Regions from separate parts of the Ruminococcus sp. 8Y-12 genome, predicted to be linked through region 1. Evidence: a T-box and tRNA genes for the amino acid it is inferred to sense, from the RefSeq annotation. Region 1 holds a T-box; the other holds one or more tRNA genes.

Evidence for each region. A T-box is a leader RNA that pairs with one kind of tRNA and senses whether it is charged. The one in region 1 lies ahead of AC0THY_RS07890 (valine--tRNA ligase), so its partner is inferred to be a tRNA-Val.
Region 2: it encodes a tRNA-Val, which carries the amino acid that the T-box ahead of AC0THY_RS07890 (valine--tRNA ligase) is inferred to sense. The anticodon was not compared.

What each region holds. Positions count from the first base shown of each region.
Region 1 is NZ_CM176623.1:2,146,076-2,149,493, reverse strand. Features, by position in the region: gene AC0THY_RS07890 (valine--tRNA ligase) at 1-1,790, opposite strand, end outside; T-box leader at 1,888-2,103, opposite strand; gene AC0THY_RS07885 (TetR/AcrR family transcriptional regulator) at 2,312-2,959, opposite strand; gene AC0THY_RS07880 (efflux RND transporter permease subunit) at 2,959-3,418, opposite strand, start outside.
Region 2 is NZ_CM176623.1:2,307,056-2,310,473, reverse strand. Features, by position in the region: gene carB (carbamoyl-phosphate synthase large subunit) at 1-297, opposite strand, end outside; gene AC0THY_RS08560 (carbamoyl phosphate synthase small subunit) at 297-1,370, opposite strand; gene AC0THY_RS08555 (ferritin-like domain-containing protein) at 1,681-2,199, shown strand; tRNA gene AC0THY_RS08550 (tRNA-Val) at 2,265-2,338, shown strand; gene AC0THY_RS08545 (LysR family transcriptional regulator) at 2,419-3,309, opposite strand; gene AC0THY_RS08540 (chromate transporter) at 3,411-3,418, shown strand, end outside.

The sequences.
Region 1 (3,418 bases):
GGCACCTGCGCTTTTTCCAGGTTCATCATGATAAATCTGGAGGCATTCCACACCTTGTTTGCGAAGTTCCGGCTGGATTCCACACGCTCCCAGTAAAAACGCATATCGTTTCCAGGTGCGTTTCCGGTAATCAAAGTCAGGCGCAGTGCATCCGCCCCGTATTTATCAATCACTTCCAGAGGGTCGATTCCATTTCCCAGGGATTTGCTCATCTTGCGCCCCTGAGCGTCTCGCACCAGCCCGTGGATCAGAACATGGTGGAAGGGCACTTCTCCGGTCTGCTCCAGGGCTGAAAATACCATACGTATAACCCAGAAGAAAATAATGTCATATCCCGTCACCAGCACATCTGTGGGGAAGAAATAGTCCAGATCTTCTGTCTTCCCCGGCCATCCCAGGGTCGAAAAAGGCCACAGCGCGGAGGAAAACCACGTATCCAGAGTATCCTCATCCTGTGTCAGATGGGTACAGCCGCACTTGGGACATTTACCCGGTCTCTCTTTGGTAACCACGATCTCGCCGCATTCATCGCAGTAATAAGCGGGAATCCGGTGGCCCCACCAGAGCTGTCTGGAAATACACCAGTCGCGGATATTCTCCAGCCAGTGCAGATAGATCTTATCAAAGCGCTCTGGCACAAAGTTCAGCGTGTGGTTTTTCAGAGCCTCAATGGCAGGCTTGGCCATCTCCTCCATCTTTACAAACCACTGCTGCTTAATCATGGGTTCTACTGTAGTCTTGCAGCGGTCATGAGTTCCAACATTGTGTGAGTGGGGCACTACCTTCACCAGCAGTCCCTGTTCCTCCAGATCCTTTACCATTGCCTTACGGGCCTCATAGCGGTCCATACCGGCGTACTTACCGCCCAGCTCATTGATGGTGGCATCGTCATTCATGATATTGATCTCCGGCAGATTGTGGCGTCTGCCCACCTCAAAATCATTGGGGTCGTGGGCTGGTGTGATCTTCACGCATCCGGTTCCAAATTCTTTATCCACATACTCGTCCGCGATAACCGGAATTTCCCGGTTCGTCAGAGGAAGCTTCAGCGTCTTTCCGATCAACTCCATGTACCGCTCGTCCTCCGGATTTACTGCCACTGCAGTATCCCCCAGAAGGGTCTCCGGCCTGGTGGTAGCGATCTCCACATATCTCCCCTCCTCGCCCACAATAGGATAGTTGATATGCCAGAAAAATCCATCCTGATCTACATGCTCCACCTCAGCGTCAGAAATGGAGGTCTGACAAATGGGACACCAGTTGATAATGCGTGATCCCTTATAGATATAGCCCTTTTCATATAACTTGACAAAGACTTCCTCCACTGCCTTTGAGCAGCCCTCATCCATGGTAAACCGTTCCCTGTCCCAGTCAGCGGAGGAACCCAGCTTTTTCAGCTGATTGATGATCTTGCCGCCGTACTCTTCCTTCCACTTCCAGGCGTGCTCAAGGAAAGCGTCCCTTCCGATCTCATCCTTGTCAATGCCCTGCTCCTTAAGTTTCTCAATCACCTTTACCTCAGTGGCAATGGCCGCGTGGTCTGTTCCCGGCTGCCAGAGGGCATTGTACCCCTGCATCCTCTTATAACGGATCAAAATATCCTGCATGGTATTATCCAGTGCATGCCCCATGTGCAGCTGTCCCGTAACATTGGGGGGCGGCATCACAATAGTGAAAGGTTTTTTGCTCCTGTCCACCTCTGCGTGAAAATACTTCTTATTCATCCATTTTTCATATAATCTTTCTTCTATGCCCTTTGGGTCATAGGTCTTCGCTAATTCTCTGCCCATTGTTTCCTCCTGTTTTTGTATTCAAATACACCTTGGCGTATTTGTGGTAAAGCTCGCGGTATTTTTGATGGATTAAAAACGCCCCCTGCAGTTTCCTGCAAAGGGCGAATGACCGCGGTACCACCTTTGTTCATATGCAATCATGCATACATCTCCAGGTCCTTTAACGGGGACTGGCCGGGAAAGCCTACTTTTTTCAGCTCTCCGGTTCAAAAGCTACCTTCCATACAGCCTTCCCTGGCAATCCTTTCAGCCTTTGGAATCACCTCTCTGGCGGGGCCCTGCATGTACTCCTCTTTCTCACTACCATTATCTACAGCAGCAATAAGCGCCGGATAAATTTGTTTTTATCATAATCTCAAACACAAAGTTTGTCAAGCTATTCTATCAAAAGGCTTGTTAGGAAATTGCCTGAGCGGCACCATCTCCCGCCTATGGGAAACAGCTTCCTCAGCCTAAACGCCCCTGACCTGTCTTACCTGTTACGTCAAACCATTACGGTTCCATACAATATAGCAACATTAAACCAGTTCCCCCGCAGTCTGCAGGGCAGACAAAATACTTTTGTAAGTATACTCCTTCATAGTCTCCGGGCTGATCTCCTCCGCGCCGAAGCCTCCGCCGATGTGCATGCTGTAAGCCAAAATCTGAGTAACTACAGCACTCTGCATAAAGTAGCCTGGCAGATCTTCCCTGGCCAGCCCCTCCCGCGACGCCTGCACAAGAAGCCCCTTAAAAAAGTCTCTCATCTCCTCATCTTCCCTCACGGAACATTCCAGCTGATTCATACACTTCTTCTCCCGAAAGAGCCCCTGGATATAATAACACAGGGATTTGGTCAGCATCTGATATCTGGAGTGGTTTTTGTCCATATAATTCATAAGCGCATATATCTTCTCCCGAAAACTCTCCTCCTTCTCTACTGCCTTCGCCATCCTCCTCACACTGCTCTGGATCTGGTAAAAGATCGCTTTGCTGATTAGCTCATCCTTTGTCTCAAAATATTCATAGGCAGTCCCCTTGCCGATACCGGCTTTTTCTGTGATATCGGATACCTTTAAGGTGTAGAGATCTCTCCCCTCCTCCATAAGGAATCCCACAGCCTCGTACATTGCAATCACTTTCGGAGAGGACAGCTTCAGCATCTCATAAATGGTTCTGCCTTCCATCAGATCTCCTCCTCCCTCATATCCTTCTTCCGGTTCAGCAAATCATAAATGCAGGGTACTACCAGCAGGGTCAAAAGCGTGCCGTAAATGAGTCCTCCGATAGTCACAATAGCCATAGGCTGAGTCATCTCTGCCCCCATTCCCAGACCGATTGCCATAGTCAGAAGTCCCAGGATCGTGGTCAGGGCTGTCATCACGATGGGGCGAAGACGCGTGCGTCCCGCCTCCACAATGGCTTCGTACTTTTCCACCCCCTGCTTTCGCTGCTGGTTGATATAGTCCACAAGCACAATTCCGTTGTTTACAATGATACCTGACAGCATAACAAATCCGATCATGGCGATGACACTTACATAGCTGCCCGTAAGCCACAATCCAAACAGACCTCCTGTAAAAGCCAGAGGTATCGTGAACATAATGATAAAAGGTGAGAGCAGGGACTGGAACTGGGCCACCATT
Region 2 (3,418 bases), 160 kb from region 1:
GGCCAGATTCAGCCCTGCCTGGCCTCCCAGGGTGGGAAGCACACTGTCCGGTCTCTCCTTTAAAATCAGCTGTTCCACAACCTCCACAGTCAGAGGCTCAATGTATACCTTATCCGCAATGTCCTTATCTGTCATGATGGTAGCGGGATTGGAGTTCAGCAGAACTACCTCAATGCCCTCCTCCTTCAGGGAGCGGCAGGCCTGGGTTCCAGCATAGTCAAATTCTGCTGCCTGTCCGATCACGATTGGACCTGAGCCAATTACTAGTACTTTTTTGATATCCGGGTTCTTGGGCATTATTTTGTCACCTCCATCATTTTCATAAAGCGGTCAAAGAGATATCCCGAATCCAGAGGCCCAGGACATGCTTCCGGGTGAAACTGTACCGTAAAGATATTCTTTCCAGTGTACTTCAGCCCTTCGTTTGTCCCGTCATTCACATTGACAAAGGCCGGGACAGCTACGGATGGGTCCAGATTCTGAGTATCCACCACATAGCCATGGTTCTGGGATGAGATGTAGACTCTGCTGGTCTCTAGATCCTTTACCGGGTGATTTCCTCCGCGGTGGCCGTATTTCATCTTGTGGGTGTCCGCACCGTTTGCCAGAGCCATGAGCTGATGCCCCAGGCAGATTGCAAATATGGGAATGTCTGTTTGATAGAGTTTCCTAATTTCTTCTATTATAGATGTACACTCCTTTGGATCTCCAGGTCCATTGGAGAGCATGATGCCGTCCGGTTTGGAGGCTATGATCTCTTCTGCTGTGGTGAGTGCGGGATACACGGTCACCTGGCAGCCTCTCTGGTTCAGACTGCGGGCAATATTTTTCTTTGCTCCCAGGTCCAAAAGCGCCACCTTAGGCCCCTCTCCATCCAGCACATATTTCTCTTCACAGGTCACTTTTTCCACCACTTTTCCGGTGGCGTAGGCCTTCAGGCTGGAAAGAACCTCCCTCAGACTGTAGTCTGCGTTTGTGGTGATCATCCCGTTCATGGTTCCCTTCTCACGCAGAATCTTGGTGAGCGCTCTGGTGTCAATCCCGCAGATTCCCGGAATATCGTGCTTAACAAGAAAGTCCTGAATGCTCCCTTGGCTCCTAAAATTGCTGGGGACACGTGAAAGCTCTCTCACAATATAGCCGTCCGGCCATGGCCTTGCAGACTCCATATCCTCATGGCAAATACCATAGTTACCGATGAGCGGATAGGTCATGACAACTGCCTGCCCAGCGTAAGATGGGTCGGTCAGCACCTCCAAATATCCTGTCATGGACGTGTTAAATACGATTTCGCTGATGATTTCTTTCTCTGCTCCAATGCTGGTGCCTGTGAAAACAGTGCCGTCTTCCAATATTAGAAAAGCTTTCATGTGCTGCCTGCTCCTTTCAGTATTTTATAGTAAAGATGGTCGTGTAAAGTAGTATGGTAGGATTTGCGCAAAAAAAAAGAGAACGCCGGTCAGAGGCTACCTATAGGCGCACTTCCGTTTGCCTATTGCTCTCCCTTGACCTATAGGTTCTCAAATTGTTAAGATTCTAACATATCTGAAAGAACTTTTCAAGACTTTTTTCTTAGAATTCTATTTCCTGACTCTCTTTCTGCACGTTTGGTCTTCTCATATCCTTTAATTTTTCTGCATAGACTTTATTATATCTTCTACAATTATAGAGAGGTTTTACATGTTAGATATTAATAAACTCACTTACTCTGATTCAGCCCCCTATCCAGAAATAAAAGTATGCGGACAGAATTACCGCTATGCAGGCTGGATGCTGGACAATGTAGGCGGCTCTAATTCCGAAATGTCTGCCGTCAGCCTTTATCTTTACAACAACCTTATAACAGACTGCCATTTTGAGGATATCGCCGCTATTTTTCACAAGATCAGTATTGTGGAAATGCACCACCTGGAGATTTTTGGAAAGCTGGCACTTGAATTGGGGGAGGACCCCAGACTTTGGACCCGCTGCCGCAGCCGCAAGGTCTACTGGACTCCAGGCTATAACCAATATCCCACTGTACTTTCTCCTCTCGTCCGCAATGCCTTGTCCGGAGAATTAGCTGCCATTGAAAAGTATGAAAACCAGATTCGTTCTATTGATGACCCCTGCATTGTGGAAAATCTAAAGCGCATTGTGGCGGATGAACAGATACATGTAGAACTTTTTAAAGAAATCATTGCTATTTATGATCTTTAGCAGCAACACACTTTAAATTGTTGTTGCATTTTCTCTTCAAAGTGGTATAATATCCTCATGGAAACGGAAGCATAGCTCAGCTGGGATGAGCGTTCGCCTCACACGCGAAAGGTCAGGAGTTCGAGCCTCCTTGCTTCCATCGAGAACCGTGCATGTGGCAGTGTTTTCGCAATATGAGGTTTAAAAAGGTAATCAAGCAATTGGTTACCTTTTTTCATGCTATTTATCTATCTTTTCTGCCACAGAACGGCAAATCTGCATAAGCTCCCTGGCTGATTTTGCCAGAAACTTGTTTTTGTGCCATACGATATAGTTTTCCCGGACAAAGGATTCATCTATTATCTCCCGTGTGGCAACCGTTCCCGCCTGAATATCCTTTCTAACAAGCTGTTCCGGCAAAAATGATATGCCAACTCCCGCACTGACTGCCTGAATAATTGCCTGTGTACTGGTACTCTCCCAGGCAGGCTCCAGTGAAAGGCCATGTACAGCGAATATGTGGTTTAAATAAGACCTGCAAACGCTCCCGTTTTCCCGAAGCAGAAAACGAGAGCGTCTTAAATCATGCAGCCTAAGTGTATCTACCTTGCAGAGAGGGTCGTCCGGTGGCAGAATCAGAACAAGACGGTCCTCAGCGAATTTTTCTTTATGCAGATGTTCCTCAGCTATGCTTCCGTCAATCATAGCCAAATCCAGCTGATTGTTCAGCAGTTTTTGCTTGAGCTGCTCCCCGTTTGAAATAGTGACTTTTATCTTCAGATCAGGATGCTCGTTTTGGAAACTTGCCACTACCTTAGGCATCAGCAGATTTCCCAGCCTGATGCTGGCTCCCACCCTGAGAATGCCAAATTCATCCCAATTGCGAAATTCCATTTCCATTGTATCAAATGAATTTACGAGCTGTAGAGCGTGTGTGTAAAACTGTCTCCCGCTTTCTGTCACATACAGCCTATGTTTAAAGCGCTCGAAGAGATGAATGCCATAATACTGTTCTATTTCCTGTACGGCTCGTGTCACCGTAGGCTGTGTCATGTGCAAAAGTTCAGCCGCGCGGGTAACGCTCTCTTCCTGATAAACAGCTATAAATACTTTTAAATGGCGTAATGTCATATCCCCCTCCAATCATGCCCATATCGGCATCTTCTTAATCCGATAATAGCATTTTACATATCAGATTGCAAGGTGTATTTTTAGAGTAAGGAGGGGTGCACATGAAATC